One region of the Paenibacillus sp. P22 genome, then DNA from elsewhere that is predicted to be linked to it. Evidence: riboswitches for the same ligand, from Rfam matches in the RefSeq annotation. Region 1 holds a riboswitch; each other region holds the start of a gene.

Region 1 (5,830 bases):
CTTCCACCTGCAGCAGCTCCGTCTTGTAGCCGAGGCGGTTCTCCAGCACCCATGCCACCACGTTCGTGCTGGCGATCTCGGAATCCCAGGCTACGTAGGCGAGCTTGAACGGCTTGCCGGACACCTTCTCGATGCCGTCCACCCAGCCGTCGATCAAGCCGGCATTGTCCTTCGCCCAATCGGCGGCGGCGGCAGCGGGATCGGCGCCTTCCTGAATGGCCACCATCACTTTGGCCATGTCGGCATCCGTCCATTCGAAGCGGTCGAGGAAATCATAAGCCGACGGCGCATCCTGCTTCAGTCCGCCGCGGACGATCGTATGGATTTCCTCGTCTTCCCCGAACGATTTTTTGGGATCGTCCAGATATTTCAGATCATACTTCGCGAACATCCAGTGAGGCGTCCAGCCGGTGACGATGATCGGCTCCTTCTTTTTGATCGCCTTGTCGAGCGCTACGGTCATCGCCGCTCCGGAGCCTTCGACCAGCGTCCAGTCCGACAGGCCGTAGTCCTCGACAGCACGGTTGGCGGCAGCCATCAGGCCGGCGCCGGGATCGATGCCGATGATTTTATGGCCGACAGCCTTGCCGACAGACGCCCCGCTTCCCCCGGAAGCCGTTCCATTGTCATTGCTGTTCGAAGAACAGCCTCCAAGCGCGATGGCTCCTGCAAGTCCGAGTACCCCAACCATTTTCCAAGAATTCCGAATCAAAATCTATCCTCTCCTGTCCGCATGTTTTTTTCCTTTGACGAGATGCTGCGTCAGCCGATCCAGGAAGATCGCCAGTATGACGATGGCCAGGCCGGCTTCGAAGCCTTTGCCCGTCTTGATTTGGCTGACGGCGCGGTATACATCCGCTCCGATGCCCTGCGCCCCGATCAGGGAAGCGATGACAACCATGGACAGGGCGAGCATGAGCGTCTGGTTGATGCCTGCCATGATCGATGGCACCGCGAGCGGCAGCTGCACCTTGAACAGCTTCTGGGAAGGGGTGGAGCCGAAGGAATCGGCCGCCTCCACCAGGTCGGCCGGCACCTGGCGTATGCCGAGATTCGTCAGGCGGATCGTCGGCGGCACCGCAAAAATGACCGAGGCGATGACGCCGGGCACAACGCCCAGATTGAAAAACGTCACGGCCGGGATCAGGTAGACGAACGCCGGCATCGTCTGCATGAAATCAAGGATGGGCGTCACGATGCTCTGCGTGCGGTTGTTGCGGGCGCAGGCGATTCCGATCGGCACGCCGAGCACGATGCTGACGATCGCCGATGTCAGCACGAGCGCCAGCGTATCCATCGTATGGTCCCAATAACCGAGATTGTCGATCAGGAACAAGCCGACGAACGTGAACAGCGCCATCGGCCAGCGCATGATCCACCAGGCCAGCGCCGCAAACAGAACGATCAGCACGATCGCAGGCGGAAGATGGAGCAGATAAGAGAAAAAGTCCACGACGCCTTCGATTGCGGCCGAAATCGGATCGAACAGGAAATTCAAGTTCTCCTCGATGGAATCGACCATGCGGTCCACCCATTTATCAAGCGGTAGTTTCGGCAGCATCCACGCTCACCTCCCGATTCGCGACATGTCCGGCAAGCGCTCCGAGCACGGCTCCGCGCACGATGACGCCGACGATGCGTCCCGCCTCGTTCACGACGGCGACCGGATACTTGCTGGTGCCGCATATATCGAACAGCTCGTGGAGCAGCATCTCCGGAGCGACGACCGGAGTATCCCGGATGACGATCTCCTCCAGCGGCTGTCCGCGCTTCACCGCCTCCGACGCGTCGTCGGCGGTGAGGACGCCGATCAGCTTGCGGCTGCGGTCCGTCACGAACAGATTGGAGATGCCGCTCTCGCGCATCAGCTGCAGGGCGACCCTGGCGCCGCGGTCGAGACCGATCGTCTCGGGACGCCGCATCACATGGGAGGCGGTCAGCACCTTGGACAAATCCACGTCCTCGACGAACCGCTCCACATATTCATTGGCAGGATTGACCATGATTTCTTCCGGCGTGCCGATCTGCACGATCGCTCCGTCCTTCATGAGCGCGATGCGGTCTCCGATCCGCAGCGCCTCATCCAAATCATGCGTAATGAACACGATCGTTTTTTTCATTTTCTCCTGCAGCTCCAGCAGCTCGTCCTGCATATCCTTGCGGATGAGCGGATCGAGCGCGCTGAACGCTTCGTCCATGAGCAGGATCTCAGGGTCGTTCGCCAGCGCCCTTGCCAGTCCGACCCGCTGCTGCATGCCGCCGCTCAGCTGCTCGGGATAACTGTCCGCCCTTTCTTCCAGTCCGACGAGCCGCAAGGCTTCCCTTGCTTTCGGTTCTCTTTCCTTTTTGGGCACCTTCTGGACCTCAAGCCCGTATTCCACGTTCTCAAGCAGCGTCCGATGCGGGAACAGCGCGAATTTCTGGAAGACCATGCTGATCTTTTTCTGGCGCACCTTCCTCAGCTGCTCCGCATTCAGGCGGGTAATATCCTGTCCCGCGATGCGGATGGCGCCTCCTGTCGGCTCGATAAGCCTATTCAGCAGACGCACGAGAGTCGATTTCCCGCTGCCGGACAATCCCATGATGACAAAGATTTCTCCCGGCTCGACGGCAAACTGAACCCGGTTGACCCCAACCGTATGCCTCGTTTCTTTAAAGATCCTGTCCTTGCTCCACCCTTCCTTCAGAAGCGGCAGAATTCGTTTTGGATCCTCGCCGAATATTTTCGTCACATCCGTGACTTCAATGATCGACAAGCGCTTCACCTCCTCATGGCCTCGCTTGCGGCCAACGCTCACTCGAACTAGTCTATCGAACAATTTATGACACCGTCAACCGTTTTATCCGTATAATAAGTACGTACGGTTTTTTCTGTATATAGTTTATATGCCAAATGCTCCCGTATCCTCTCATATACTCGTTCATTAAGCGCTTTACATTGCCGGGATTGTTTCTTACAATTACTTTGTCAGCCGAGAAGGCGATGAAGGAGCGGACATGATGACCAATGATTTCGCCGGCTTGGAGGCCGCGCAGGAGCAGGCAATCCAGAAGGCGCGCAAGCGCGTGATCGAGTCCATCGGCAAGAACATGGACCTGTACGGCATTACGCAATCTACAGGACTGCTGTATGGGCTGATGTTTTTCCAGGACAAGCCGATGAATCTCGACGAGATGGGCCAAGCGATGGAAATGAGCAAAACGAGCATGAGCACCGGCATCCGCACGCTGGTTGATTTGAATATGGTGAACAAGGTATGGGAAAAGGGTTCGCGGAAGGACTTGTATGAAGTCGAGCGGGACTGGCACCAGACGTTCGCCGATTTTTTTGTCCTGAAGTGGAGAAAGGCCGTGGAGCTCAACCTGATGGCGCTTCGCCGCTCCAAGGCGGAGCTGGACAAGCTGGCCGAGAGCGGCGGCTCGGAAGCCCTGCACGCCCTGATCGGCGGCGATCTGGAGAAGATCCGCCAGGCGATCGACTATTATTTGTGGCTGGACCGGGTCATCGATCTCATGGAATCCGGCGAGATCTTCAAGCATGTGCCGAAGGAAGAGCCTTCAAGCTGAAACCCAAAAAGAAGCCTTCCCCGGCGGGAAGGCTTCTTTTTGGTTGTGCTGCTGAACTGCAGCCGACTGGACAAAAAAAGAGAGACAGGCGGCTCATGCCGCCTGTCTCTCTTCATCCTTCTGGAGCCGTCCGTCATTCCCCGGCGTCGTCGGCCGTTTCTTCCTCTTCGCTCACCATCTTGCTGTAATCCTCGCCCGTTGCGACGCGGCGCGCCGTAACGTAGCGCTTGGCATAGTAGGCATCGTCCAGATCCGTATACCGGACGCCCTTGCTCGAGGAGTGGGCGAACTTGCCGTCTCCGACATAGATGCCGGCATGCGAGATGCCGCGGCCGCTGGTGTTGAAGAAGACGAGATCCCCCGGACGAAGATCATCCTTGTCCACCTTCGTGCCGGCCTTGGCCTGGGACTGGGAGGAGCGTGGCAGCTTCACGTCGAACTGGCCGAAAATATAGCGGACGAATCCCGAGCAGTCGAATCCTGCCGTAGTCGTGCCCCCATACTTGTAGGGAGTGCCGAGAACCTTGCCGATGGATGACTTCAATTCGGTGCTCGCGAATACGCTGGATGATGCGAACACGGCAATAAGAATGAAAGCGGTAATGGACATGATGACTTTCTTCACTGATGGTTCTCCCTCCGGTGCCTACGAAGTTAGCTGATGGGTTCGGTAGAAGGTTCCCTAGAATTCTCTCTTGCAGAATTCATTCACCCCGAGTGGTTCCCCCGTTTTTCTTAGCGAAAATTCGGCATTTATTTGTTTCAAGCCTGTTTGCTATTGGTTAATATTCGTAGTTTTTTGTCGAACTCCTCCCTTTGGATTATTAGAAGTCTTTCATAATTCGACTCTTCCCGATCCGGAGGGCCATTCGACCTTGTTTTTATCGAGATAGAGATGTAATCCGACCCTATCCCGCCATGTAAATTCCTCTCTCCTTATCCTCTTAAGGTACTCTATTCCTATTCGCTAGAAATTTCTCCCTGTTTTCATCCAATTTTCCCCTTTTATCGATAAACACTTTCATTGATAATGAAAGTGCTTTCAATAGATTCGAAAAAAGGAGGCCGGATATCCCCTCTCATTCTTGCTTCGCCCCTATCATCCTATCCTTCAGGAGGTATCGTTCATGTTCAAATCGAACCGCCGCATCGCCGCTTCCGCGCTGAGAGTCTTGATGCTTGCCGTGCTGCTCGCCTTTTCGCTCCTTCCGCAAGGCGCCGCCGTCCAGAAAGCCAGCGCTGCGGATGCATGCAGCGGAGTCGCTGCCTGGAGCTCGTCATCCGTCTATACCGTCGGGCAGAAGGCGGTCTACTCCGGCACGCTCTATGAAGCCAAATGGTGGACGCAAGGCGAGCGTCCGGATCTCGCCGGAGAATGGGGAGCCTGGAAAGCGCTCTCCGTCTGCTCGGCATCCCCTACGCCGACTCCGACGGTAACCCCTGCTCCTTCGGCTACGCCTAAGCCTAGCGCCACTCCGACACCGACGCCGGCGCCGACCAAAACGCCGACGCCGACGGCCACTCCTGTCCCTGCCGGAAAAATCATCGGCGCGTATGTAGCCGACTGGCATTTCCCCGTCATCAGCACCGTGCCGGCCGAAAAGCTGACGCATGTGTTCTACGCCTTCGCCGACGCGACCTCTACCGGTGTCAGCGGAGGGGATACCGGCAAGCTGGCGCAGCTCGTCTCGCTGAAATCCAAAAATCCGAATCTCAAGGTTCTCGTCTCCGTCGGAGGCTGGGGCCGCTCCGCGAGCTTCCCGGCAGCAGCGGCTACGGAAGCTAGCCGCACGGCGTTCGCCAACAGCGCCGTATCCTATATCCGGGCCAATAAGCTGGACGGCATCGATATCGATTGGGAATATCCGGGCTCAGGCGACCGCGCGAACTATACTTTGTTCATCCAGAAGCTCCGTTCGGTTCTGGATTCGGCCAGCTCCGCCGATGGGCGCTCCGCCAACAAATACCAGCTTACAGCCGCCGTCGGCGCTTCCGATTACGGTCTCGGCAACATCGATATCGCCGCGGTCATCCCTTCCTTCGATTTCCTCAACGTCATGACATACGACCTGCAGAACGGCGCGAATACCCATCATACCGCTCTCTACAACTCCCCGATGGCCAGCTACAGCGTCGATTCCGCCATCAAGCTGCTGAAGGGCAAGGGCGCTCCGGCAGCGAAGCTCGTCGCCGGAGGCGCCTTCTACTCCCATGGCTCCGGCGATTACACCTATGATGAGCTCAAGGCGAGCTATATCAACAA
Region 2 (8,743 bases), on a different contig from region 1:
GGAGCTGACGCGCATCGGCGAGCTGACCTACGACTACGCGCTCCAGGCCCGCCAGCTGCACCGCAAATATATGAGCACCTTGAGCGAGTTCAAGCATACTCACCGCTCCAGCCTGACGATCGGGGCCAGCCTGACGACGCTGCAGACGACGCTGCCGGACCTCATCCAGGCGCTGACCGCCAGCCATCCCGAGATCGACATCAAGGCCGTCACCGGCAAGACCCATGAGATCGTATCGTTCGTCCGGGACAAAAAAATCGATCTCGGCCTCGTGGCATCCGTCATCGACGACCCGCAGCTGCACTGCGTCCCGCTGTTCGACGACCATCTGGAGCTGGTGCTTCCCCGCTGCCATCTGCTCACCGAGAACGGAAAGCTGGCGATCCGGACGCTCAGCGGGCTGCCGATGATCCTCTTCTCCAAAGGAACCTGGTACCGGAACCTGACCGACGAGCTGTTCGACACCCACAGGCTGCATCCCGATGTCAAAATGGAAATCGACTCGTTCGAAGCCATCCTGCGGCTGCTCCATACATGCGGAGCCGCGACGCTGCTGCCGCACTCCTATATCCGGCAGCAGATGCTGGCGGACAACGACCTTATGGTCGTCCCTGTGCTGGAGCTGGAGCAGACCAAGCGGACCACCTCGCTCATCCATGGCGACCCGGCCCGGCTGGAGCCTGTCGTCAGAGACTGGATCCGCGAGGCGGCCGCGAACTACTTCCGCCGCTCGGCGTCGCCGGCAGCAAGCTTGAAGGCCATGCAGCAGAAAGCCGTTGAAACCAAACAGGCAGGAGTCCGCGTCGACTGACGCGCCTCCTGCCTTTCTTTCTATGCGCTATGCCTGGACTGGAGCTGCCGCCGCTGCGCCGGCAGGCCCGCCCCGTACTTCCACGGCTGGTGTCAGCCGCGGCTCACCGCATTTTCAAACTGCTCGATTCCTTCATTCGTTCCGATGACGACCATGACATCCTTCTCTTCCAGGATGGAATCCGCCTGGGGAGCGATGATGATGCCCTTGGGCTTGTTGATCGCCACGATGCTGCAGCCGTAACGCTGGCGGCTGTCGATCTCGGAAAGCGCCTTGCCGTTGAGGCAGCCCGGAACAGCCAGCTCCGCGACGGCGTATTCGGACGACAGCTCGATATAGTCGAGCAGATTGGGCGACACGAGCTGATGGGCGACCCTGATTCCCATATCCCGCTCCGGATAGATGACCCTGTCGACGCCAAGCTTGTCCAGCACCCGGCCGTGCAGCTCCGATACCGCCTTCACGACGACCTTCCCGACTCCGGAATCCTTGACCAGTATCGCCGCCATGATGCTCGACTGGATGTCTCCCCCGATGGCCACGATGCAGCAGTCGAAGTTGCGGATGCCGATCGCGCGCAGCGCGTCCTCGTCCGTCGCGTCGGCGCATAGCGTATGGGTGAGCAGGGCGCTCATATCGTCCACCAGCTCCTCGCTGCGGTCGATGCCGAGCACCTCATAGCCGAGCTGCATGAGCTCCTTGGCCAGGCTGGAGCCGAATCGGCCCAGTCCGATGACGCAGTACTGCTCTCCTTTTGAACCCTTTCCCATTGTGTCTCTTTATTTCCTTTCCTATCCGATAATAATCTTGCCTTCTGGATTTTTATATAATTCCTTGCCTTGCTTCGGTCTCAGCGCGTAGGCCATCGTCAGCGGCCCAAGCCTGCCGGCGAACATCGTCAGGCTCAGCAGAAGCTTGCTGACATCCTTGAGGCTGGTCGTAATTCCCGTGCTGAGCCCGACGGTGCCGAAGGCCGATACCGTCTCGAACAGAATCCGCAGGAAATCGCGGTCCTCGACGGTGCAGAGCACCATCGTCACGACGAGCACGAGCGCAAGCGACAGCATCGTGATCGTCAGGGCCTTCATGATGCGCTCCTTGGCCAGACGGTAGCGGAACAGGACGATGTCCTCCCTGCCGCGGATCATCGCGCCCATCGCGGCGACGAGCGTCATGAACGTCGTCGTCTTGATGCCGCCGCCCGTCGAGCCCGGCGATGCCCCGATGAACATGAGGATGATCATGAAGAACAGGCTCGCCTGGCGCATCGCGCCGATGTCGAGCGTGTTGGCTCCCGCCGTACGCGTCGTGACGGATTGGAAGAAGGCCGAGAGCACCTTGCCTCCGAAGCCGAGCGGCTCCATCGTTTTGGCGTTGGAATATTCGAAGATGAAGATGACGACAGCTCCGATGACGATCAGGCTGCCCGTGGCCAGCAGAACCACTTTGGAATGGAGGGAGAACCTGCGGTTGTTCCTCCACTCCATCAGATCGGACAGCACGATGAAGCCGAGGCCACCGGTAACGATCAGCGCCATTGTCACGATATTGACGAGCGGATCCGATACATAGCCGGTGAGGCTCCGGTAGTCGCCGAAGATGTCGAAGCCGGCGTTGTTGAACATGGATACGCCGTGGAAGATGCCGAAGTAAACGGCGCGGCCGATCGGCATGTCCGCTGCGAAGCGGACCGCGTACAGCAGCGCTCCCGCCGCTTCGATGACGAGGGAATACAGCAGAACCTTGCGGATCAGCCGGACGATTCCCTCCATGGAGCTCTGGTTCATCGCTTCCTGCAGCAGCAGCCGGTCCTTGAGCGAGATGCGCTTGCGCAGCACGAGGGCGAACAGCGTCGCCATCGTCATGAAGCCGAGCCCTCCGACCTGAATCAGCAGCAGAATGATGATTTGGCCTGCAATCGAGTAATGAGTGCCGGTATCCACGACGACGAGGCCTGTGACGCAGGCCGCCGAGGTGGCGGTGAACAGCGCGTCGATCCATCTCGTGCCCTCTCCGCCGGCCGTGGCGAACGGCTGCATCAGCAGCAGCGAGCCGATGGCGATCATGACGGCGAATCCGGCGACGAGAATGCGCGGAGGCGACAATTTGAAAGCTTGCTTGAATACGGAAGACCATGATTGCATGCCGGCGACTCTCCTTTTGCCTCCATATCCCTGCCGTTCGCGAAGTCCCGGCATCATCGCATGCCGCTTCGAAAGCACAAAAAAAAGCACTGGAAACCCAAGTGCCTGTGCGCCCTGCGAGTCCGGTCAAGCAGCCTCCGAGGTTAGCTGTCGGATTCGGGCATGACGGCTGCCCTATCCGCTCCCGACAGGCTGCCGCCTGCGCCGGAACGGAATTCACCCCAAGCTGCTCCAGGCAGCTATATGGTTCCCCCGTATTCTTTTGGAAATTCGGCTGTTCTATATGGTCGGATTTGATTATATAGGATAGAGGACGGGTTACCAATGTCCCAATCCAAGCTTGCTGGGCGATATGGGGCGGAAAAGAGTGCTGGGACAAGCGCAGCAAGGCGCAATCCTGCCCTTGCTCTTTCTTTTGCGCGAAATCTCGATCTCTCCCTGCCTCGGCATGGATAATTTGAAAGCCGCTGTGGTAAGGTTATAAAAGCTCGCCCTGCAGTCAGGCATCGTCAGGAGGACAATCATGAACAGCTCCGAGTTGGAGAAAAGCTATCGAAAGTACTTTTGGACGGGAATCATTGGAGCCGCCATCTTCCTGATTTTGCAAATCATCCCTTCCTTCGCGGGAGGGCTGTCGGGAGAGGAAGCTTCCGGCAAGCCTGTTCCCAAGGCCGACGCTCAGCAGGCAGCGATGGCTTTCGCCCGGCAGCTGACCGGCTCCGAGCCTCTCACCGCCCATACGGTCCACCAATCCGACCGGGACATCACCGGTTACCTCAGCAAAGAAAAGCTCGCCAAAAAATTCGATGAGGGTCCCGGCAAGATCGTTCCGACCGATACGTGGCAGGTGTCCCTCTCCCTGCCCGAAGGGCAGATGTTCGTCGAGGTCGGCATGTCCAGCGGCCGGGTGATCGGCTGGAAGCAGGTGTTCAAGCCCTCTGCCGGCGAATCCTCGGACGTCCTTGCCCCGAGCGCGGAACAGCTCGACCGTCTCGCCGCCAAGCAAGCCGCCGAGCTCGGCTACGGCAAGCTGGAGAGGGTTGGAGAATCGGCGGGCTACAAGACGGTGTATGCCGTGCAGGGAGGACAGATCGGCCAGGCCCGCCTCACCATCGAGGCCGCTCCGCCATCCGCCGCCGCAGCGGAGTCTGGCGGCAAGACCGTCCTGGCGGAATTCACGCCGCGTTATGAAGTGCCCAAGGATTACCTCGCCTACACGGCGGATCAGGACCGGATCGCCTCCAGCCTGTCGCTGCTGGGCAATCTGCTGCCGAGCGGAATCCTGTTCATTCTCGCCGTCATTTATTCCGTCCTCATGAGGAAGTACAGCTCCTTCCGCCGCCGCGGCTGGGCGATCAGCCTCGTGTTCCTCGGCTTCTATGCCGTCAACAACGTGAACATGCTCGACGGCCTCCGTGCCATGTATGGAGCGCGGCCCAACGCCGAGACCGTCGTCCAGGTCCAGCTCGTCATCACGATGGGCCTCACCTTCCTGCTCGCCCTATCCGCCTACTTCTCCCTCGTCGCCGGGGACGGGTTATGGCGCGCGCAGGGCAGGCGGCTGTGGCTGACCTCCCGCGAGTCCCGCTTCGGAGAGACCGCATGGAGCAGCATGAAGCTCGCCTATGTGCTCGGCTTCATCCTTCTCGGCCTGCAGACCGTTATCCTGGTCGGCCTGTCGGCATTTACCGGAGCCTGGTCGACAAGCGACGTGACCCAGTCGCCCTACAACCTCGCCGCTCCGCTGCTGATGCCGCTGCTGGCGTGGTGCGCGGCCATCCAGGAGGAGGCCGTATACCGGCTGTTCGGCATCGGCCTCCTGATGAAATGGCTGAAAAACCCGTTCGCCGCCTGTCTCATCCCTACGATCATCTGGGCGCTCGGGCATGTGACCTATCCGATCTACCCGTCTACGACGAGGCTGATCGAGCTGACGATTCTCGGCCTTCTGTTCGGATACATCTTCCTCCGGTTCGGATTTTTCACGGCGGTATTCGCCCATGCCATCATGGACTCCGTGCTGATGTCGATCTCGCTCTTCCTGATCGGCGGAGCCGGCAATATCGTTGCTGGCGTCGTCTACATCGCCGCGCCTGCCGGCGTGGCCTGGGCGATGAAATGGTACGGCTCGCGGCGGAGCAGCAGCATTCCGCTGGCGCCCGGTTAAGCTCCAGTCATCAGCGCTTCAGAACAAAAGCAGAGAATCTCCGGATTCTCTGCTTTTTGCTTTGGGCTCACACCCGGTTGACGGCGTACAGAACGAGGGACAGGATCAGAACCGGCACGCCGACTCCGGCCGACAAGAGAGACAGGAAGAGCTTGACCCGCTCCTGCTTTCTCAATCCCAGCTTCAGGACGGAATAGATCGTGATTCCGATCAAGCCGCCTGTCGAGTTGAGGATCACATCGTCGATATCCGCCGCCCCTGCGGCCAGAATATACTGACCGGCCTCCACGCCTGCGCTGAGCAGCGCGACCGCTGCAAGCCTGGGCCATATCGATCCGGACTTGCCGATCAGCATGGCATAGATCCCGGCGGGAACAAAGAGCAGGATATTGCCCCATATGTTGACGTCCACCGCATTCCTGCGCATGCCGCCGTCGGCGTTCATGTATTCCTGGATCGTATGGAATGGGATCAGATTGAAGCTTCTCAAGCCGTCCCCCTCCCTCAGGAAGAGCAGCTCCGCCATCAGCAGCACGTACACCGCCGCCATGCTCCATAACAGAATCGGAACGCAGTTTTTGTTCATGAATTCCCTCCATGCTCGCCGAAGCCTTTTGCCAGCTTCACCATGATAGCATGACGTCATCCAGCGGATGAACTGGACCTTTGTCCGGCCTTTTCCGGGACCTCCGTTCGGGACTCTGCCGGCATGTCAGGCGGGGCAGTCAAGAAGAAGCCGTCAAAAAAGCCTGCTCGGCCAGCCTCCGCCGATCGCGGCGCTGCTGCCAAGCAGGCTTCATTCCGTGTCTTGCCGGTCTCGCGGCATGGGAACGCTACTCTTCCTTGAGAGCCGCCACGATCCGCTCCGCCAGAGCGGAGCCGATGCCGAGCGGCTTGAACTCCTCGGCGGTCGCTTCGCGGATCTTCTTGAGGGAGCCGAAATGCTTCAGCAGCTGCTTGCGCCGCTTCTCCCCGATGCCGGGAATGGAATCCAGCGTCGATTGAACCATCGACTTGCCCCGCTGCTCTCGGTGAAACGTGATCGCGAAGCGGTGGACCTCGTCCTGGATGCGCTGCAGCAGATAGAATTCCTGGCTGTCGCGCGGCAGCATGACCGGCTCCGGCGGATCGCCGACCATAAGCTGCGCCGTCTTGTGCTTGGCATCCTTCACGAGTCCGCATACCGGCACCTGAAGGCCGAGCTCGTTCTCGAGGATGTCGACCGCCGCGCTGATCTGCCCCTTGCCGCCGTCCACCACGATAAGATCGGGAAGCTCCAGCCCTTCCTTGAGCACCCTCTCGTACCGCCGGCGGATGACCTCGCGCATCGTCTCGTAATCATCGGGCCCTTGGACGGTCCTGACCTTGTACTTGCGATACTCCTTCTTGTCCGGCTTGCCGTCGATGAAGACGACCATGGCCGATACCGGATTCGTTCCCTGGATATTGGAGTTGTCGAACGCCTCGATGCGCCGGATCGTCGTCAAGCCGATGGAAGCTGCCAAGCCCGAAGCGGCTTTGACGCTGCGTTCCTCATCGCGCTCGATCAGCTTGAATTTCTCGTCGAGCGTCACCTTGGCGTTGCCCTCCGCCATGCCGACGACTTCGCGCTTGCGCCCCCGCTGCGGCATGTGGACCTTGATCTTGAGCCAGCTCTGAAGAGAAGTGCGGATCTCCTCCGCATGGGATCCCGCGGCAGCCTCGCCGCCGTCGTCCGCTGCGACCTCTGCAATCTTCGCAGATGATGCCGCCGCTTCAGATTCTTCCATCTCCACTTCAGACGCAGATGCCGCCGCTGCGGCGGCTTGATTTTCGCGGCCGGCGGACGGCCCGGAGTCTGCCGTTTCTTCCGGCGCACCGGCATGAAGCTCGCCCGGCGGCACCGGCAGGAGAATTTCCTTCGGCAGAGCCGGGTTGTCGCTGTAGTACTGGGTGACGAACGTCATGAAGTCGTCATATGCCTCGCCGTAATAAGGGAAGGTCGTCGTATGGCGCTCGATCAGCTTGCCGCTGCGCATATACAGAATCTGCACGCACATCCACCCCTTGTCGGTGGCATAGCCGAACACGTCGCGGTCGAGCGCGTCGGCGAGCGTGATCTTCTGCTTTTCCATGACGGCATCGATCGCCGTGATCTGATCGCGGTATTCCTTGGCGCGCTCGAACTCCATCGATTCCGCAGCCTCCAGCATTTTGCGCTGCAGCTCCGCCTTGACCTCGTCCTGGCCGCCGTTCAGGAAGCGGGCGATCTCCTGCACCATGGAGTCGTACGTCGCCTGCTCCACCGGGAATTCGCAAGGTGCGAGGCACTGGCCGAGATGGTAGTACAGGCACACTTTGTCGGGCAGCGTGTTGCATTTGCGAAGCGGATACAGGCGGTCCAGCAGTTTCTTGGTCTGCTGCGCCGCATAGGCGTTCGGATACGGACCGAAATATTTGCCCTTGTCCTTCACGATCCGCCGGGTAACCTCCAGCTTCGGATGCTTCTCATTCGTAATCTTGATATAAGGAAAGGACTTGTCATCCTTCAAAAGCACGTTGTAGCGGGGGTGATACTGCTTGATCAGGTTGCACTCCAGAATGAGCGCTTCCATGTTGCTTGCCGTGACGATATATTCAAAATCCCGGATTTCCGAGACGAGACGCTGCGTCTTGCCGTTATGGGTTCCGTTGAAATAGGAACGGACACGATTTTTCAGCACTTTGGCCTTGCCGACATAGATGATGGTGCCTTCGCCGTTCTTCATCAGATAACAGCCCGGCTGGTCGGGAAGGAGCGCTAGCTTCCCCTTGATGGGATCCATGGACAATCCACCTTTCGCGGCTCGGCCCCGCTGGCCTTTTGCCGTATTCTCTATTGTAGCACAGGGAGCCGACACCCGTCAGCCGCGGCCGGATCCCGCTTTCGGCAGCGGTTCCAAAAGCCAAATTTCACCTTTACATAACTCCGCCAGGTTGGGTATACTATTACAAGCTGATGCGATAACGTCTTGTCCGGATACATAACGGCCTCCGGGCCGGGACGGCGATACCTGAGTCTTGAAGCGAGGAGGGCGAACAATGGAAAGCGTCAATGTAAGAGATCCGCGCGAGCATCTGAACGAGGAACCGCGTGACGACCTGATGGATCTTATGGTCGGATTCGGCGGCATGCTTGGCTTTATGACCGTTGCCTATATTATCATGGTGGTTGTCAAATACATCATTTCCTAGGCATCCGTTCCACCCACACATTTCAATTCAACCCTCCGGCTCCGGCCAGGAGGGTATTCATTTTTATCGGCCTATTTACTCTTTGGTCGTCGAGACCGACTCAGCAGTACCATCTCATCGCGCTCGCTCCAGGAGCTGCAATCATGATGCCGAGCCTCAACAGCTCTGTGCCCCAGCTCGCCATGGCCGCAGGCGCCGGTATGAAGGGTCTGGAATGGGATGACGCCAACTGAATCCAGATCGGGCACTTGATTTGCCGCGCATGACTCCAGGCGCAAGGCCGGCCGGCAGAACCAAAAAGGACGGGATAGGGGCAACCCCTATCCCGTCCTTTTATCCCTGCTCGGCTTGCATTGAATTCATCCCTGTGCCGCGGCGGCACCCTGCTGCCGAAGGGCGGCGGCATCG
Region 3 (8,743 bases), on a different contig from region 1:
CGGTTCCTGCCGCTGCATCGACCGAGTCTCCGGCAGCGCTTCCGGCCTCGCTGTTCTGCGCCTGCTCGGTTTCGCCGCTTGTGCTGCTGAGGTCCGCACTCCCGGCCGCCGTGTCCGTTTTCGGAGCCGCTTGGCTCGCTGCCGGCGCTCCTTCATCTCCGTACCCTTCATTCGGCTCCGAAGCAGGCAGCGCTTCGTTCGGCCCGTTTGCCTCGCCGATGTCGGCACCCGCCGGCGCCTTCGCCGCCTCGCCGATGCCGGCCGAAACGGAAGAAGGCTCTCCCCCTGAAGGGAGAGCCTTGGTTCCGCAGCCGGCCAGCAGCAGCCCGGCCGCCGTCAGTCCCGCAAGCAGCGGGACCGGACGGAAGAGTGTTGCCGGGCGGCTCCTCATTGGCCGAGGGAAGCCAGCAGCGAATCGCTGGTAACGATCAGCCTGCCGTTCTCGCTTTTGAATTTCAGCGGCACCGGCTTGTTGTTTTTCTTCGCAATGCCCTTGTCCATATACAGCACGAGCTTGCTTCCTCCGGCGTTTACGAAGGTGACGTTTTTGGCGGCATCATAGGAAGTGCTTCCTCCGACGGACTTCAGGAAGCCGTCCAGCTCGATCCAGGTCTGCTTGTCCGGCTTGCTGCCGTCCAATCTCAGGCCGAGCGCCTGCGCCATGCCGAAGAACACCTCGGTATTGTCCAGCGTGCCTTTGAAATATTCGGAGCCCGGTCCGTGAGCCATCAGCGGCACGTCGTCGGCGGAGTGGACCTCGACGCTTTCGGATTTCGGCAGCGTGCCCGTATGGAGGTACTTATCCTTGTCAGGGGCGTCCGGATTGGCCAGCGTTCCCGGATTCGCGATATAGGCATCTCCGGAGAGGACGGCCGGAGCCTGGGGAACGGAGCTGAACTTGTAGTCCTCGTAATAATCCGGCGTGGCGCCGAAGACGACGGCGAGCTTGCGGTCGACATCCGGCGTATCCGGGAAGCCGTCCTTGTCGGAATCGGTGTAGGTCGGGAACTTGGACTGCTCATAGGTGCGTACGGCTTCGCGTCCCGTCTTGCCGTCGCCTTCCCAATAGGTGCCGGCGATGCTGGCGGAGTGGGCATGATCGGCCGTCGCCAGGACGAGGGTGTCGCCCGAGGCGTCCGCGTAGCGGCGAGCCTCGCCGATGGCTTTGTCCATCTCGATCGTATCGTAGGCGGAGCGCTCCCAGTCCATCGTATGCAGCTGCTTGTCGATGCTGGCTCCTTCGACCATGAGGAAGAAGCCGTTCTCGTTCTTGCTGAGCACCTCAATCGCTTTCTTGGTCATGTCCCACAGATTCGGCTGGTCGGTGAACGACTTGAGCGCCGCCGTGTTTTTGGTCGAGCGGTCGTAGTAGACGTTCATGTCGCCGGTATGGAACAGGCCGAGCAGCTTGGAAGGCGTTCCGGAGCTTTTCAGCCCCGAGGCGCTCTCCACGAATTTGTAGCCGGCTTTCTCGAAGCCGCTGATGAGATCGTTCTCGTCCTTGCGCTTGGAGCCGGCAACCGATTTCGGGAGGAAGTAGGCCGATCCGCCGCCCATGACGACTTCAGGCTGAAGCTTCAGCAGCATGTCGGCGATCTCCGGCTTGTCCGAGCGGCGGCGGGTATGGGAGACGACCGCGGCCGGCGTCGCGTCCTCGATCTCCGAGGTCGTGACGATGCCGACCGACATGCCGCGCGTGCGCTTCAGCATCTCGGCGAGCGTTTCGACCTGCGGATCGTCGAGCGAGCTTTCCGTATTGTCCGGATAGACGCCGAGGGCGTTCACGGCGGATTTGTGGCCGGTATTGTAGGCGCTGGCGCTGTTGGCCGAGTCGGTGACGATGGAATCCATGCCGGAGGTCGTGACGACGGCGCGCTGCTCCAGCTTGTCCATCTCCATGAGGCCGTTGTACTTGCCCTCGCTCAAGCCCTTGGACATTGCGCGGGCGATGGTGATGCTCGGCTGCGACATGCCGTCCCCGACGAAGAGGATGATGTTTTTCGCCTTCTTGCCGGCTGCGGAGGTGGTCACCGCTTCATAGGAGACCGTGCGGGACAAGGAGCCGGCCGTCACCTTAACGGTGTAGGAGCCCGGCTTGTCCAGCGTAACGCCGCGGATCATGAAGGAGGAGCTTGAGGCGGTGCTGGTTTTCTCGAAGCTTTTGCCGAAAAAGGCTTCCGCGCTTTTGCCGTTGATCTGGATGCTGACGGCCGAGGCGTTTCCGGTCCAGTCGTTCAATTCCACGCGGAAATCAAATTTGCTGCCCGCCAGGAACTTGGCATTATGGATTGGAGCCACGTAAATGGACGGCGCCGCTTTGGCCGTCGCGGCCGCTTCGGCTGCCGCCGCAGGAGCCGGAGTCAGCTCGGCCATTCCGATTCCTCCTGCTGCCATGGCGCTCGCAAGCGCCGCTCCGAGAAGCATTTTTCCTGCTTTTCCTTTCTTCATCTCCCCAAACCCCTCCGCTACTAGAAATGAATGCACTTCCACAGCGTAAGAGAGAATGATTAAGCAGGTGCTAACGATTTATGAATAATTGGTAAAATGAAGAAAACGCCTGCGAAGCCGCAAGGCGTTTTCATGCATGCATCCATTCGGCTGCTAGTTCTTCTCCTCGCCCGCGTTTCCATCCTCCGGAGGGCGATTTCCGTTTTTCAGCTCCCAGATCGAATAGCCGAAATCCATTTGCAGATGGGGATTGTCCGGGAACTGGGGCCAGTCGCCGCCCCATGTGAAGCCGAGACTCTTGGCGATCGCTACGACCTCCAGCCAGTCGGCTTTGCCGTTCTTGTTTCCGTCGTATTCCATATCCCAGATAATATCGCCTGTGCGGTCCTTGAGAGCGAAGTCGATCGCCAGACCGTAGTTGTGGTAGGATTCTCCGCCGCGGGCATGGGTAACGATGGAGCCTCCGCCTTCCCGGCCTTTGCTGTACAGGACATCCTGCTCCGCCGAGCTGCGGAAGCCGTCGGTGATGACGACTTTGATGCCTTTGGCGGCGGCCAGCGAGATAAGCTCGTCCTTTTTCCGGTCGAGCACCGGATGCAGCTGCGTTACGGGAGGCACCTCCCGGTATAGTCCCGGAGGGACGACCCGGTCGAACAGGCGCGGCTTCTCCAGCTTGAACAGGGCTGCGGCTGCCAGTACAAGTCCTGCGGCCAGCAGCAGGCAGCCGAGGCCGTTTCTGCGCCGGGTCTGAGTCCGGCCTGCGGACTTGGGGCTGCGGCCCTTTTGTCCGCCCGTCATGGGGCTTTGCTGCATGAAGGTCTCCTTTGCTCGTTCGCATTGTTCAAGCTTATACGAGCGGAAAGGAAAAAAAGCTTCAGGAAACGGCGGATCGGCATGGAATCCGTTTCCAGCTGGATCAGCGGGGGTAAGGAAAGGAATGGGCTGGAAATTGCAGCCGCCTTGGCGCCGACAAGTCCAAAAAGCAAACAAACCGCTGGCAGCCGCCCCGAAGGGCCGGCTGCTGCGGTTTGCGCAAGGGGGGATCCGGATTCAGGACAGGCTAGTCCACATCGGGACTGCCGTCAACCGTATCGGCTGGATCGTCGGCGTATTTTTCGTACTTGGTGTCGTCCATGATCCGGCGTGCGGACACGTAACGCTTCGTATAGTAGGAATCGCTCAGGCTGCTGATCATGACGCCTTTGCTCGACGAGGAGTGGGCGAACTTGCCGTCCCCGACATAGATTCCGACATGCGAGACGCCGCGGCCGCTCGTATTGAAGAACACGAGGTCGCCCGCCTTGAGATCGGCCTTCGCGACTTTCTTGCCCAAGCCTGCTTGGGAAGCGGAAGAATGCGGCAGGGAGATCTTGAATTGCTTGAATACATAGGACGTGAATCCGGAGCAGTCGAATCCGCTCGTCGTCGTTCCGGCCGTCTTGTACGGCGTGCCGACGAGATCGCTGATGACACCGTCCATTTTGGAATCAGCCGCTGCGCTGCCTACGCCTGCAGTGAACAGCAGAGAGATTCCGAGGATGAGGCTTGCTGCTTTCTTCTTCAAGCTTGAGTTGCTCCTTCCAGAGCCTACGAGGTTAGCTGTGGGGTTCGGTTGAAGGTTCCCTATGATTCCTGCGGCATGCGTGAGAATGACTGGCGACGCCCAAAATCAATTCACCCGGAAAGTGGTTCCCCCGTTTCCATGTTCAACGGAATTCGGCATTTTGAATGATACTGGAAGACATATTCTTGCTTTTCGCCGCTTCTCCTTCCGAAAACGACATTTTCTAATAATTCTCATGTTTCAAAGGGATGAGGACAGCGTTTACATCGCTGTTTATAGGGGAGCTATTCTCCCCGCAGCAGATGATATTGGCGACTCGTCCCGATTTCTGCGCCGTGGCCTGCAAGTCCAAAAAAGCCCCGCCTTCTCCATGAGAAGGCGGGGCTTGCCTGATTCCGCGGCTGGATCAAACGGTATAAAGGACGTCTTCCATCAGGGTAAGCAGCCGGGATCTCATTCCGACCAGCTTCATCAGGGCTTCCTCCTGCAGGCTGCCGGCATCCGGGCTGAGCCGGGCGTGTTCGCTGCTGATCGCCTCAAGGGCCTTGCCGGCGTTGGGGTTCAGGTCGTAATGCTCAAAACGGTAAAGCAGCTCGGCGGTGGATTGGTGGAGCTCTTCATAATAAGCTTGAATTTGTTCGGTCATCGTTCGATTTTCCTCTCTGGTTTGATTATTTTCTCTATTCTGCTGTTCGATGTATGGGGGCGGCTCCGAGAGAGCCGGCGATTGTGTGTGCGGTAAACTGCGCTTACAGCATGCCCATTCGTTGTTTTCATCGCTTGCATCTGTCGATGCCCGTCACATCCGGAGGCAGACAGCGGATGGGGAGCGGGAGCCCGTCAGTCTGCCGAACGCCGGGATTCGATATCTGTGAATCGAGCGGAACGATAGGATTCCCGAATGCCTGAGAAGTTATTAAACCGGCAGGCGCTCTTTGAAAACAAGTCCTAATTGTCAGAGAATTTTCACAATTGTACGATGGAATTATCGCTTTGTCAACTAATGTAACGCGAATCCTCCCAGCAAGCGTACTGTGATGTCAGCAGCCACAAGTCGAGCAGCGTGCGGACCAGATGATAGGCTTGCTGGATGACGAGGGCGGCCAATCCGGCCCATCCCATCGCTGCGGCGCTGAAGCCGGCCCCGATGACGCCGGAGAAGAGGAGCAGGATCAGGCTGAGGCCCGCCATCGGGAGCAGCCGTCTGCAGGCGCCCGACACGGACGCCGAGACTTTGAGCCTGGATACCGCTCCGAACTGGAGGGAGAGGCTGAGCAGATGCAGAATCCCGATCCACAGCAGCCACGCTGCCGCCCAAGGCAAGATGCTGACGGCGATTTCCTGCAGAGAGGAGCCGTTCCTGACTACATCCCATGCCCGGGAGCCCAGCCACCAGAGAGGAGCGGCGGCAAGAAGCGTTTCCGCCCAATAGAGAAGCAGGACCGGCTTCCATGCCTTGCGCATGCCCTGAAGGAATAGGGTGCCGCCTTCATGTCCCGCCGCCGCATGGTGAATGGAATAGAACAGGCCGGCATTGATGAGCGGCGTGACGATCATGCGGGAGAGGAGCAGGGCGGCCAGCGTCCACAGGAACGGCTGGGCGAGATCGGTCTTCATGAGCCGGAACTGGGCTTCCGCCCAGAACAAGGCATCCGCCCCTTGCGAAGGCTCGTTCGCTCCGGGATACCGCCGAAGCAGCGGTCCGATAATGGAGTCGACATAACGGTAGAGGAAAAATCCCCACAACAACCGGTACAGGAACAGGGCGACGGCCACAGGCAGATGTTTGATCGTCAGGCGCCACCCTTGCTTGAGATAAGTAGACACGTTTGAGACTCTCCTCTCTTCGGGCCGCTACCAGGCGAACGCTCCCGCAATCCATTCCAGCGCCTTCACGATGCCGAGGCTGATCCGGACCTCCTGCTTGCGGGGAGCCTCGGCCTTCAGGAAGTTGTTCATCTGCCGGTTGTCCAGTACGTTGGTGCGGTCCGGATCGACCGCGGCCCAGAGCAGCGGGGAGGGAGCGGTCAGCTTGTAGAGCATATCCGATTCCACCCCGTCCCAGGTGCGGGAGGCCGTAGAGCCGTCGGCGAACTTGAAGGTGACCGGAACCGGACCGTAGACGCCGCCGCCCCGCTTGACGAGCACGTCGGACTCGTACATTTTGGAGGCGCCGGAGTCCGCTGCCTTGGAGACGCGGATGGAGGCGACTGAATAGTCGGCCATCTCGCCTCCGTACACGAACTGGCTGAAGTAGTCGTCCCAGTTCTGCTTGCTGACCTGCTCGACGACTTTCTTGAAGTCCGCCGTGGTCGGATGCTTGAATTTATATTGGTTGAAATAGGTCCGCATGATCTTGCTCATGATGTTTGTGCCGACCCGGTTCTCGATGCCGGTCAGCACCAGCTTGGCGCGGCTGTAGACATTGTCCGCATACCGGCTGTGCGAGCCGAACGACCAGGAAAGCAGCTTGAGCGGGGCCGGATCGGTGACGTAGCTCGCTTCCAGCGCCGTGCGGGGCTCCACTCCGTATTCGCTTTCCATGACCTTGTCCTCGGAGTAGGAGGTGAAGCCTTCGTCCAGCCAGGCTTCCTCGAACTCGTTGGAGGCGACCATGCCGTACCAGTACTGATGGCCGATCTCATGCACGACCGTCCGCTCCAGACTGTAGCCGGGATTGTCCGTCTCGGCGGCGAATGCGGTCACGAGCGTCGGATATTCCATGCCGCCGGCGCCATTGGCCCCTTTGGGAGGAACGACGATGGAGAGAGTGCTGTACGGGTAGCTGCCGTACCACTGGGCGTATTTGGCCAGGGCCGATTTGGCGGCGTGCATGTAACGCTCTTTCTGCTCCTTGTGCAGCGGGTCGAGATAGAGCTTGATGCGGACTCCGGGAACGCCGGGAGCGGAGAAAGGCTCCTCGCTGTAAAGGAAATCGGGCGAGGCGGACCAGCCGAAGTCATGCACGTCCTCGGCATAGAACGTATATTGCTGTCCGCCCTTGGCCGCTTCGAGCTTCGTCTGGACGCCGGTGGCAGCGACTTTGTAGCCGGCGGGAACTTCGATCTTGACGGAATACACGCCGAAGTCGCTGTAGAATTCCGAGTTGCCGTGGTATTGGTGCACGTTCCAGCCTTCCGCGCTGCGCGTGCCGGTGCTGGTCGTGTTGTAGGCCGCGATCTTGGGGAACCACTGCCCCGCCATCGTGAAATCCCCCGAATAGCCCATGCGGGCGAACACCTCGGGAAGCCCGACGGTGAAGCCGATCTGGAGCGTGACCTCCTCGCCCGGAGCGACCGGCTGCGGCAGCTTGAGCTTGGCCAGCGTGTAGTCGTCCTTGTTGCCGTCGTCCGGCTGCACATAGTGGACCCGAGGCAGGAGGCTCTCTCCGTCCTCCGTCTTGAAGGAGTCGAGACGCATGTAGCCGGTGCTGCCGGCCGTCGCCTTGTCGTCCCGGAGCTTTCCGCCGGATTCCTTCATGAACGTGGTTTTATCCGACAAGAAGGCATTCGGATACAGATGGACATACATGTCCGACACGGTTTTCCGTCCGGGATTCTTCCAGGTGACCGTCTCCGTCCCGGTCAGCGTGCGTCCGCTCAGCTTGACCTGGATCTGGTAGTTGGTCACTCTTCGGGACAGCGGCTCCGCTTCCGGCTCCGGGGCGGGAGAGCTCTCGGCCGCCGGCTCCACGCCGGGTTCATTTCCGGCAGCGGCAGCGGCATATGTATAAGAAGTAAGTCCGTGATGTCCGCTGCCTTGGAACGGGGCGAGAAGAGATGACGTGAAGAGCAGGGCGAGCAGCAGTGTTTTGCAAGTTCGGCTTGAGGCCATGGACCGGTTCCCTCCCGTTGACAAGCTTCTAAGGCATGTATATGTTTGCTTTTGCCTGATTATTAGCTAAAATGGAATTTATCCGGACGAACTCCCGGCCCGTCCCGCCAGCTAGCGGTTTGACGGGCTTTTATAGCCATTTTGGACTTCATTATTCACACGGAAGAAGGGATCAGCAATGGAAGAAAATCAAGGAACGCCATCCCCGGGCAGCCCGGAGGGAGAAGCGGCGCAGCCGGCCAAGGGCAAGCGCTCGCTGTCGCTCAACGTCGTGAGCAGCAAGGAGCATCGCGGCTTCGGAGCGGGAACGATCGATCTCAGCCGCGTATCCTCGGTCATCATCGACGGCGGCGAGGCTTATATCGATAACGGCGCGATTCATGCGAAGAGCAAGATAGAGAAGGGCATCAAATTCCTTACGGACAAGGAAGCCGTTCCGAACGGCCGTCCGTGCTGGATCGTGTGGGTAGCCGTCGACCGCGACGACGAGGGCTCCTACTACGCGGGAGCGACAGCCTGTCCGATGACGGTTGATCCGGAAATCCGCCGCGGCTGGAAGATTCTCGCCCAGCATGTCAACAACCTGGACTATGCGATCAAGCGCCGGTTCATGCTGGAGGAGCTGCCGGCTTCCGACAAGCAGGCGCTCAAAAAGCTGCTGATCGAGAACAACGCCGAGTGGTGGGAGAATTCCCCCGCGGCGCTCAAGGAACAGCTGGAAGGCTGAGCATCCAGGCTTCTCATCCAACCTCCGTCGGCCGCTTCGAGCGGCTGCTGCGGAGGTTTTTTTGTCGGGCTCATTTTCTCCTGTGAGCAGGAAATGGGTTATACGGGAAGGAATGGGAAGGAAGGGTGAATCATCTTACGAGAGGGGGGTTCGTATCTTTAGCGGATTCG

What was found. Region 1 has a riboswitch for cyclic di-AMP ahead of BN871_RS18385 (C40 family peptidase). Riboswitches for the same ligand answer to the same signal wherever they lie in the genome.
Region 2: another riboswitch for cyclic di-AMP. It lies ahead of BN871_RS03865 (TrkH family potassium uptake protein); the one in region 1 lies ahead of BN871_RS18385 (C40 family peptidase).
Region 3: another riboswitch for cyclic di-AMP. It lies ahead of BN871_RS16415 (C40 family peptidase); the one in region 1 lies ahead of BN871_RS18385 (C40 family peptidase).

The regions. Positions count from the first base shown of each region.
Region 1 covers NZ_CBRA020000138.1:607-6,436, reverse strand. The annotation lists partial or broken gene BN871_RS18405 (glycine betaine ABC transporter substrate-binding protein) at 1-691, opposite strand, end outside; gene BN871_RS18400 (proline/glycine betaine ABC transporter permease) at 716-1,561, opposite strand; gene BN871_RS18395 (glycine betaine/L-proline ABC transporter ATP-binding protein) at 1,539-2,756, opposite strand; gene BN871_RS18390 (GbsR/MarR family transcriptional regulator) at 2,998-3,567, shown strand; gene BN871_RS18385 (C40 family peptidase) at 3,701-4,192, opposite strand; cyclic di-AMP (ydaO/yuaA leader) riboswitch at 4,196-4,329, opposite strand; gene BN871_RS18380 (glycosyl hydrolase family 18 protein) at 4,695-5,830, shown strand, end outside.
Region 2 covers NZ_CBRA020000012.1:21,478-30,220, forward strand. The annotation lists gene BN871_RS03855 (LysR family transcriptional regulator) at 1-811, shown strand, start outside; gene BN871_RS03860 (TrkA family potassium uptake protein) at 904-1,581, opposite strand; gene BN871_RS03865 (TrkH family potassium uptake protein) at 1,603-2,955, opposite strand; cyclic di-AMP (ydaO/yuaA leader) riboswitch at 3,074-3,241, opposite strand; gene BN871_RS03870 (CPBP family intramembrane glutamic endopeptidase) at 3,479-5,122, shown strand; gene BN871_RS03875 (VanZ family protein) at 5,190-5,708, opposite strand; gene uvrC (excinuclease ABC subunit UvrC) at 5,956-7,926, opposite strand; gene BN871_RS27410 (hypothetical protein) at 8,183-8,335, shown strand; gene BN871_RS03885 (YezD family protein) at 8,695-8,743, opposite strand, start outside.
Region 3 covers NZ_CBRA020000117.1:13,546-22,288, reverse strand. The annotation lists partial or broken gene BN871_RS16430 (hypothetical protein) at 1-391, opposite strand, end outside; gene BN871_RS16425 (alkaline phosphatase) at 388-2,448, opposite strand; gene BN871_RS16420 (M15 family metallopeptidase) at 2,602-3,261, opposite strand; gene BN871_RS16415 (C40 family peptidase) at 3,509-4,012, opposite strand; cyclic di-AMP (ydaO/yuaA leader) riboswitch at 4,018-4,180, opposite strand; gene BN871_RS16410 (hypothetical protein) at 4,419-4,658, opposite strand; gene BN871_RS16405 (hypothetical protein) at 5,009-5,839, opposite strand; gene BN871_RS16400 (M1 family metallopeptidase) at 5,867-7,846, opposite strand; gene BN871_RS16395 (YwhD family protein) at 8,025-8,573, shown strand.